DNA from 4 places in the Gorillibacterium sp. CAU 1737 genome. Region 3 is predicted to be linked to each of the others. Evidence: riboswitches for the same ligand, from Rfam matches in the RefSeq annotation. Region 3 holds a riboswitch; each other region holds the start of a gene.
The links. Region 3 has a riboswitch for cyclic di-GMP ahead of AAFN83_RS10880 (4'-phosphopantetheinyl transferase superfamily protein). Riboswitches for the same ligand answer to the same signal wherever they lie in the genome.

Region 1 (2,195 bases), on a different contig from region 3:
CGCAATCTCTGAAGAAACGCGTGATATTTCCTCCACATCGTCAATGCCCATCGCATCGGTCGTTCCGGTTGTAGCAACGATATAGATGGGAATGCCACCGTTCGCGATCACCTCTTCCAGCTTCGACCGCAGGTCTTCGACATCCATGGAGCTGTCCGGCATCGTACGAACCTTGACGAGACGACTGCTGCCCAATCCGGTAGCCTCCATCGACTTGAACAGGCTGTAATGGGCGGCTTCCGAGCAAAACGTATAGAAGTGGGAAGGGACCCCCAGGCGAGGAGCATCCGGAGCGAATTTCGCGATGGCCATCCGAAGACCGGAGAACACCGCTCCTTGCCCTCCCCAAGTGGTATAGCCTCCGCTCCGCTCAGGCACATATCCGATCAGCTTGGACATCATGCTGATCACGCGAACCTCGGCCTCCGCTCCCGCAGGGCCATAGACATCCCACAAGTTATTGCCGTTTACGAGAAAGGCCGTCAGCATTCCCAGGATTCCCGGGATGCTTGCCATCGGCAGAATATTCGTCAAGAAATACTTGGTGTGGTACGGATGGTTATGCAGCAGCTTGACAAGATCCTCATTCACTTGCTCAAGGGGAGTGCTGCTTGATGGAATTTCGCTGGTTTGAATCAGATCCTTGTAGAACAGATCGGTACGCTCTTTCTCCCCTTTCAGGTTCACCCCGTCCGGATTCTTGAGTTGGTCCACCCCGTTGACAATCTGTTCCATGAGCTTCACAAACCTGATACGATCTGGTTCATTCCCATCCTCACTTGGAAAAAATGACGGTACCGATGACTGCATACGCTCCGACACAGCTCTCTCTCCTCTCATCTGGCCAAAACCAAATAAAAAAGGTGAATACGGGTAAAAATGCCCATACTTCACCAATTACAGAATGTGCAACTGGCTGGCCTATCCACGAGGATGTAGCCCCTATAGCTTTGCGTCCCTACTTTTCAATAGGTTTGCCGAACTATTCAATTTCACCAAATAGACATATATATCCATGAAATGACAAAATAAGTTTGCAATTCCGGTTCTTATTATAGTCTATATTTGGAAGTATGGCAATCAAATCTAACATCCTATGAGATGTAGATATTATGAACTAGAGAGGGAGTCCTATTGGCAGGCTCGTATGGAGGGGAAGAAAGCAAAAAGAGCGGCATCACTGCCGTTCTTTTTGGAATAATTATCCTCACACTTTATGTAAACACGTTCTTATAAAAAGTCAATTGAATCAACTTTTGTCTTTGCGAAGCGCTAGCAATCTTTAGTAATGAATATGTTATATTTATTATGCCTTTTTTAGCAAACATGGTTCTATACCTTGTATTTCACTTGACACCTTTATCAATTATTCCAATCGCATAATCCTTAGCGCCTTCAAGCAACTTTTTTCTCAGAGCCTTCTTATTGACTGGGTCTTGTTCTGACTTAAACCAGTTTTTATTGTGTTTGAAAACACCATTAATCTGATCAATTGATGCAGGTAACCCGAATATATCAGTCAGGATAAATTGAATGTCTGAAACTGAAAACGAGTCTCCCTTTCCCTCGTTAAAAATAATAAACATTGAAAGTATCATCTGTTCTTTAAAACTGTCCAACTTTTTTAAAAAATAATGGAATGTATATCTTTGTATTTATTCCTCATACAGGAAAATCAAACATTATCAAAGATTCTTCATACGGGGCAGTAATTCTATCGCAAGAGGCTTCTACCTAGTTTCCTAAATAATCCATCATACCTCATTTTTCAGTTCCGATAATGGTTTATGAATACAAACAAAAAGAACGGCATCTCTGCCGTTCTTTTTGGAAGTGGGTTCTCAGGGGCTCGAACCCTGGACCGATTGATTAAGAGTCAATTGCTCTACCAACTGAGCTAAGAACCCACGTATGAAGTTGTTTGGTGGAGCCTAGGGGGATCGAACCCCTGACCTCATCGCTGCCAGCGATGCGCTCTCCCAGCTGAGCTAAGGCCCCGCTTTTCGTGAGCACCGATCACTTCGTAACGACCGGCCACAAGAAAAGATTATAGCGAACAATCGGGAATTGTGCAAGTGTTTTTCGAAAAAACTTTTTTAAGCGTTAATCTTTAGCATAATGGTACAAAACATAACCATCGTATTGGATGACGATTCCGTTCTTCAGCTGGTCCAGGTGCTCTTGATCAATTCCGA
Region 2 (2,195 bases), on a different contig from region 3:
TTTCCACTGGTTAAACTGGCTTGTTGACGGTATTGGTTGATCTCATCATCTATGACCTTGATTTGGTTGGTCATGGAATCCCCAATGGCTTCCTTCAAACCATCCACGCGCATAAATGGAGGCGCGCTATGCTCATTAACCATCGTCCCGGATAGATAGACTTTATTTCCCGGAATTTGATTGGGCACGGCTTCCTCCAAAATCTTTGCTGGATTGAGGACCGGGGTATGTTTTTGAAGCTTAGACACTTCAATGTTGTTCAATCGGGTTAAGCCCGTTTCTTCTTTCCCTTGATTGACAGTCAGTTGCCCGTCAGTGATGACGATCGTTTTTTGAAGGGTAGCGTGCTTTCCGGCAGGAAGAGCACTCTTGACCCAAAAGGGTGTTCCTTCAACATAGATAGAGTTCATGCTCGCATATACAGCATCTCCAACCGTCACCTGCACTTGATAAGTCCCATTTTCTAAGGATAAGGTCCATTCCCCACCTGGTTGAATACGGATCGAGGAATCTTGAGAGTTGCTGTAAGTGGCATTGCTTACAGTCTCTGATGTATGGTCGAAGTTCCAGCCATATTGGAATCCATTTCGGTCCCCCATGATCTCGCCAAAGTCAGCTACGTACCCGACAGGCGGGTCTAGCAATGGACTTTGGAAGCTAACCTTCACCAGACTGGCATCCGACTGAGCCGATACGGAATCAGAAAAAGCAGGAATCAACAAATTAATAAATAGTAGCAGACAAAGACACTTGGAAATAAAACCGAAAAGCTTAGACATAACTAGCCCCCTAGATCGAATCAATATTTTTGCACAGAAAAAAGCCAATTGAGTTCGGCGGCCTGGCGACCATGTCCACAGATTCACAATCTGCAGCGTTAGGCCCATAGCTTTGCGTCCCCGTCTTTCGTCCGGGTTTGCCTTTATTCGTTCAATTGGCTCATCTTTCGACCAATATTCCTACTTTTTGCACATCACAAGTAATTCTATTATCCTAGCACATTTCCTTTTCAAAAATATGTATAATTTCCGAACGACTTCTCCTGAAAATGATTTCTTCCATCCATTCCAGGTTGGTACAGGAAAAACCGCACAAAAAACTCCAGCTCGCCAAACGCGAGCCGGAGTTCCGTTCAACCAATTTATGCCGCTTCCTGAGCAGGACTGGTTCCGCCAGGTTCGCGGAAGAGCGGGACGAGCACGAAAGCCGATACGAGCAGCATCACCGTGGCGAGCAGGTACACCGGTGTCAGGGTAAACACCCCGGCAAGCCAGCCGCCGAGCGACATGGTGATGACCATCGCTCCCATGAAGAGCGGGTTCAGGATGCCGTTGACCCGGCCCACGAACGCCTCCTCCGTGTTGCGAAGCACCATCGTGTTGATGCCGATCTGGATGAACGGACCGACGAGGCCGCTGAAGAATTGCGCGACCAACGTGACGGCGAAGACCGTGGAGAAGCCGCAGATGGCGATCGAGATGGCGCTCACCATCGTCCCCAGAGCGAGCAGCTTCTGCGGCGAGATTTTGCTGGCGAAGCCGATGGCCAGCGCTCCGCCGATCAACATGGCGATGCCGTTGACCGTGAGCAGCCAGGACAGCATCTCCTTCTGCAATCCGAGCTGCTCGGTGATCAGGAAGATCGCGAGCGGCTGGATGAGGCCGATGCCCAACCCGGCAAAGAAGAAGCAACTGCCGAGACGGGCCAGAAGCCGGCTGGACCACACATAGCGGAAGCCTGCCTTCATCTCGTCCCACACCGCTTTGCCCGAAGAGGAGGCTTCACTCTTCCGATCCTTCGGAAGGAAAACGAGCACGCCGGCGGAGGCGAGGAATGCGACGCCGGTGATGGCGATCGCCCATTCGATGCCCAGGTTGCTGAAAACAACCGTCCCAAGGCCCGGACCAAGGACCATGAAGATGGCGAACAGCGTCTGATAAGCCGACATCCCGGTCTGCATGAGCGCTTCTGGAACATGCAGCTTAAATAACTTCAACCCTGAGGGCTGAGAGAATTGCGATAGAATCGAAGAGACGAAAGTGACGAAGAATACCGCTTTCCAGCTTCCGAAGTGAATGGCGAGCAAAACCCCGAAGATGGAGACGGCGCTTAAAAAATCGCACCAGATCATCGTCCGTTTGGGCCGCCAGCGGTCCGCAAACGTCCCACCAATGAAGGAGAAGACGAAGATCGGC
Region 3 (2,195 bases):
CGCCCAGAACGTACCGAATATTGTTCCGGCGTCCAGCTCTCCCCCTCGGTTAAGAATCAGATACACCCCGAGCAAAATGAGCACCGGGCCGATCACCGCACGCTTGTTCATCTTGAACCCTCCCGAATTCCGTAAGTTTCAATACTTCTACAGTACCAGCATTCGGGAGAAAGGTCATCCATCTTTGGTCAAGAAAAGAAACTGGACCAAAGACCGGGTACTTTCCGCAAGCCGAGCCCCCGTTGAATGCGGGTCACAATCGACACCGGCTTCGGCAGCTCTATATGATGAGGAGACAGCAGCTCAGGTGCGGAGAACGTCTCTCCGCAGCAAGCTGCAACCGAATACCCCTCCGGCAATTCGAAATGACTAAACTGAAGGGCGGCGTTGGGTTCCTTATCCTTTTCCATCAGTTGGGGATAGACCGCATGGAACTTCCGGCCCGTTTCTGCCGATTCCGGCTCATATCCCATGCGAGAAAAGTCCAGCTCCGAGAAGGCGACTTCTCCGAACCGGCTTCCTTGCGCCTTCAGATACGCCTCCTTCAACGTCCAGAATCGGAAGAACCGCAGCCGCTTCGTCTCTTCGGTAGAAGATTCCTGGCAGAACGCCTTCTCCTGATCACTGAGGCATTCATCCAGCAGCTCGTCCATAATCGGCCGTGGACGTTCCACATCCACCCCGATCTGCCCCGTTGGATGGATTCCGCATACCACCATATTGCCGGAGTGGGAGACCGAAAAGCTTCCTTTCCAGTTCGGAGAAGCGAGATAGGGCTTTCCTCCCCGTTCTCTTCTGAGCTCTCCGTCAGCGTGGTACCGGAAGCGAATCAATGATTTGACCAACGTATACCCGGCTAGGAGCGAAAAGACCTCCTGTTCGGTCCCTCTTACCTGCAGCGATTTCACCTCACGCTCCGAGAGCAGCGAGAGCAAGCCCTCGTACTCAATGGTCCAATTGTCCAGGGAAAACACGACGAGACACGGCTTCATGGATGGATGCCTCCTTATCGAATCCTTGAAGCTACTCTTGACTGGGATGTGCCATACTTTGTCGCTCCGGAGCATGAAAAAAAAGTGAACCAGAGGGCCCAAAAGCCATAGTTCACCAATTTGCTTAACGTGCGTGCAACTGGCTGACAAGTCCATGGCGAATGGACGTAGTCCCTATAGCTTTGCGTCACTATCTTTCGATAGTTTTGCCAGTATTCAGTTGGCCGATAACCGGGAGAGTCGCTTGGATTTAAATGATATTTCTTGTGATAAACTTACCATGTTTTTACGGATAAAACCAGTCTTTTTACGCAACAATCCTTCACAGAATCGACTTTGACTTATACAATTATATTGTTTAAAATGTAAACACAGAGTTCCGTTGCATCGGTTTCATCCACTCGACAGGAGGAAGGATTCCATGAGTATCTATGACTATGACGTAAGAACGATTCGCGGAGAGCAAACGACACTCGCCCCCTACAAAGGAAACGTCCTGCTCATCGTGAACACGGCGACCAAATGCGGATTCGCACCGCAATTCAAGGGACTGGAGAAGCTATACCAGGATTACAAGGATGATGGCTTCGCCGTGCTGGGCTTTCCAAGCTCACAGTTCGCGAATCAGGAACTGGATGACGACGGGGACATCGCGCAAGTGTGCGAGCTCAACCATGGCGTGACGTTCCCGCTCTACGCCAAGATCGACGTGAAGGGCCCGACCACGCACCCGCTGTTCCAATTCCTAACGGAACAGGCTCCAGGTCTCTTTGGCTCCCGCTCGATCAAATGGAACTTCACCAAATTTCTGGTTGGCCGCGACGGCAAGGTGCTGCATCGGTTTGCTCCCAAGGACACACCAGAGAAGATCGAGAAAACCCTCAAGAGCGTGTTGGCCTCCGGCAAATAGTCCAGCCCGATAGCCGCAAGCAAAAAAAGAAGACTCCGTCTTCAGGAGACACCTCCTGGGATGGAGTCTTTTTGCATTTGGACTCTCTGATCTAGGAGGAGGAAGAGGCCCGGCTTAACCAGTAATGAAGGCCCCCTTGCTCCAATTGGCGCCGGGCTTCCGCAATCTCCATAGCTCCGCGCTGCAGATCCCGCAAGAGCGCGTCATGGAAGAGGCGCAGGGCCTCCAGCTTCAGCCCGGAGTAGTCGCAGGCTTCATAGCGGCGAGCCGCGAGCAGGCTGAAGCAGGTCAAG
Region 4 (2,195 bases), on a different contig from region 3:
CGGTTGGTCGAGATCAGCACCTGACCGTTGTTGCCATCCCAGTCGTTGGTGTACATCCCCGTCAGCATATAGAGCCGATTGGGGTCGACAGGGTCTGTGGCGAGGGCGTCGATTCCATTCTTGTTCCAGTCCTCCCAACCTACGAAGTGGGTAAGCGGAATCCAGCTGTTGTCGGTCTTGTTCCAGCGGTAAGCACCGCCGATGTCGGTACGGGCATAAATGAGGTCGCGTTCGGACGAGTTGAAGATGATTCCGGGGATAAAGCCTCCGCCTGCCCCCGTATTGGCATTCTTCCAGGTGTACGACTCTTGAGGCGCCGCTTGTGCTTCCGGGATGATGTGGGTGAACGAGCTCCCGACAAGGGCGGCGGCCAGCAGCAGAGCGGCAGCGGTTTTGCGAGTGGTGATAAGCGCCATAATGATCCTCCTCCAAGAAATGAATGGGCTTGCATACGAAGCCAACGTTTTACCCATGAGCGTGCCGGCATAGCCATGAAGCGGTCGAATAGCAGGCGAGAGTCGGCTGATAAACAGGTTTTCCGTCATCACTCCCCCAAATTTCGTCAATTTGCTTGTACAAGCGTCGGCAACCCGGCATGCTCAATTTGTATAATCCTGATAGTTACAAAAATAACAAAGTAAGCGCATACAAGAATGAGCAAAAAAAGGAAAGCCGTGAAATAGGCTTAATAAAGTTACCGATAGCGCTTTCAAATCTATACTAGCAAGCTGGAAAGGAAATGTAAACTAGTATTTTCCTTGAATTGGGAATTACTCTGGTTGAAAAGAATCGAAATGGGATGTTTAGAGGGAGACGAAAGTGGGTAAAGGAAACTATTCTATTTCCAATTTGCCCCTCAATCGCTTGCAGAATCTGTAACAAAGGGAGGAAAGGAACGTGATAGCCTGCTCGAAAATCGAGAGCGATGAAAACAATTTATAGGGCAACTAAGAAAGAACGATCAAAACACGAAAAAGTTGCGCCATTTTGTGACAAACATCCTTGATTCATGCGTGGTATGATAAAACAAACGGAGTAACCGAGGTCAGTAAAGGGCAAACCTCGCTGAAAAGCAGGGACGCAAAGTCACAGGTCTAAGGTGAACCAACTAAGACGGCTGGACTGCCTGGGGATCGGAACTACATGGAGGGATAAACGATGAACCAGCCCATCCAAGCAAAGGCCGATGACTTTGACCAGGAATGGATCGACTTGATTATGGAAGCCTATGAAATGGGAATGTCCTTCGAAGAAGTGAAGGATTTCTTTCGGCGCTCCAATCGGATGCCTATTGCCCTGTAGCCCCTGTCTCCTCCTTAAATCCCTCATGAATCATACATACAAGGAACGTTCATCTTGGACCATCTCCCGTGGGTTTATCCATGGTCGAGGCGGTCTGATTGTTTTTTTGAGGGGATTGGCAAGGATCGATTGCGTTTTCCTGAAAAAACCTTCATAATGAATACTAGATGATAATGAAAATCATTATCACATACGAACGATCATCAACCATACGGGATGACGATCAAGGAAAGGACGATCGATTCGATGAGGACAAAACGCTTGCGAACCCGCCTGTCTCTCGACGACTATCTGGATCTTCTGAACCTGGCCATCGCTTTGCAGGACGAGGCATGGCAGAAAGAAATCACCGCCAAGCTGGAGAAAATGACCGCAGCGTGCGCAGGAGCGGAATCATCCTCCTAAGGTGCATGTCGAATAGGAACCCCAGTGGCATCCGCAGCGGCGGCCTGATCTTCCATCAGGCCAGCGCTACAGGCGGATGCCTGTTGGCGTTTTGTAGCTCTTCAGCATCACCTGGCAATCGACGCGGGTAACGCCGGGCAGGGGGTACAGCTTCTCGCCCAGGAATTGCTCCATTTCGCGGCTGTCCCGAAACAAGCCGTGGACATGCAGCTTACTGGGCCCGGTCATGTGGTATAAACTCGTTATAAAAGGATCATCCTTCAGCAGATCAGCAACCTCGAGGAGCTGTTGCGGCTCTACTTCCACATAAAAGAAGGCGGATACGCCAATCCCGATCTTCTCTGCGTTGATGACCGCTGTGAAGCGCTCGATAACCCCTTCCTCCATCAGCATGTTGATCCGAGATTGGACCGATACTCGGGAAAGACCGATTTCACGAGCCAAGTCTGTGTAAGATATCCTTCCATTTCGATGGAGTGAAACGATGA

Region 1: linked by a shared signal. The riboswitch ahead of AAFN83_RS01295 (pyridoxal phosphate-dependent decarboxylase family protein) and the one ahead of AAFN83_RS10880 (4'-phosphopantetheinyl transferase superfamily protein) in region 3 are both predicted to bind cyclic di-GMP.
Region 2: linked by a shared signal. The riboswitch ahead of AAFN83_RS00750 (fibronectin type III domain-containing protein) and the one ahead of AAFN83_RS10880 (4'-phosphopantetheinyl transferase superfamily protein) in region 3 are both predicted to bind cyclic di-GMP.
Region 4: linked by a shared signal. The riboswitch ahead of AAFN83_RS08120 (anti-repressor SinI family protein) and the one ahead of AAFN83_RS10880 (4'-phosphopantetheinyl transferase superfamily protein) in region 3 are both predicted to bind cyclic di-GMP.

What each region holds. Positions count from the first base shown of each region.
Region 1 covers NZ_JBDQQO010000001.1:278,346-280,540, reverse strand. The annotation lists gene AAFN83_RS01295 (pyridoxal phosphate-dependent decarboxylase family protein) at 1-822, opposite strand, end outside; cyclic di-GMP riboswitch class I at 905-989, opposite strand; gene AAFN83_RS01290 (hypothetical protein) at 1,347-1,586, opposite strand; tRNA gene AAFN83_RS01285 (tRNA-Lys) at 1,835-1,907, opposite strand; tRNA gene AAFN83_RS01280 (tRNA-Ala) at 1,923-1,998, opposite strand; gene AAFN83_RS01275 (hypothetical protein) at 2,104-2,195, opposite strand, start outside.
Region 2 covers NZ_JBDQQO010000001.1:169,404-171,598, reverse strand. The annotation lists gene AAFN83_RS00750 (fibronectin type III domain-containing protein) at 1-779, opposite strand, end outside; cyclic di-GMP riboswitch class I at 833-931, opposite strand; gene AAFN83_RS00745 (MFS transporter) at 1,142-2,195, opposite strand, start outside.
Region 3 covers NZ_JBDQQO010000004.1:244,923-247,117, reverse strand. The annotation lists gene AAFN83_RS10885 (hypothetical protein) at 1-111, opposite strand, end outside; gene AAFN83_RS10880 (4'-phosphopantetheinyl transferase superfamily protein) at 189-992, opposite strand; cyclic di-GMP riboswitch class I at 1,124-1,213, opposite strand; gene AAFN83_RS10875 (glutathione peroxidase) at 1,414-1,902, shown strand; gene AAFN83_RS10870 (hypothetical protein) at 1,994-2,195, opposite strand, start outside.
Region 4 covers NZ_JBDQQO010000003.1:159,300-161,494, forward strand. The annotation lists gene AAFN83_RS08115 (cellulose binding domain-containing protein) at 1-416, opposite strand, end outside; cyclic di-GMP riboswitch class I at 1,045-1,130, shown strand; gene AAFN83_RS08120 (anti-repressor SinI family protein) at 1,159-1,302, shown strand; gene AAFN83_RS08125 (hypothetical protein) at 1,549-1,707, shown strand; gene AAFN83_RS08130 (Lrp/AsnC family transcriptional regulator) at 1,774-2,195, opposite strand, start outside.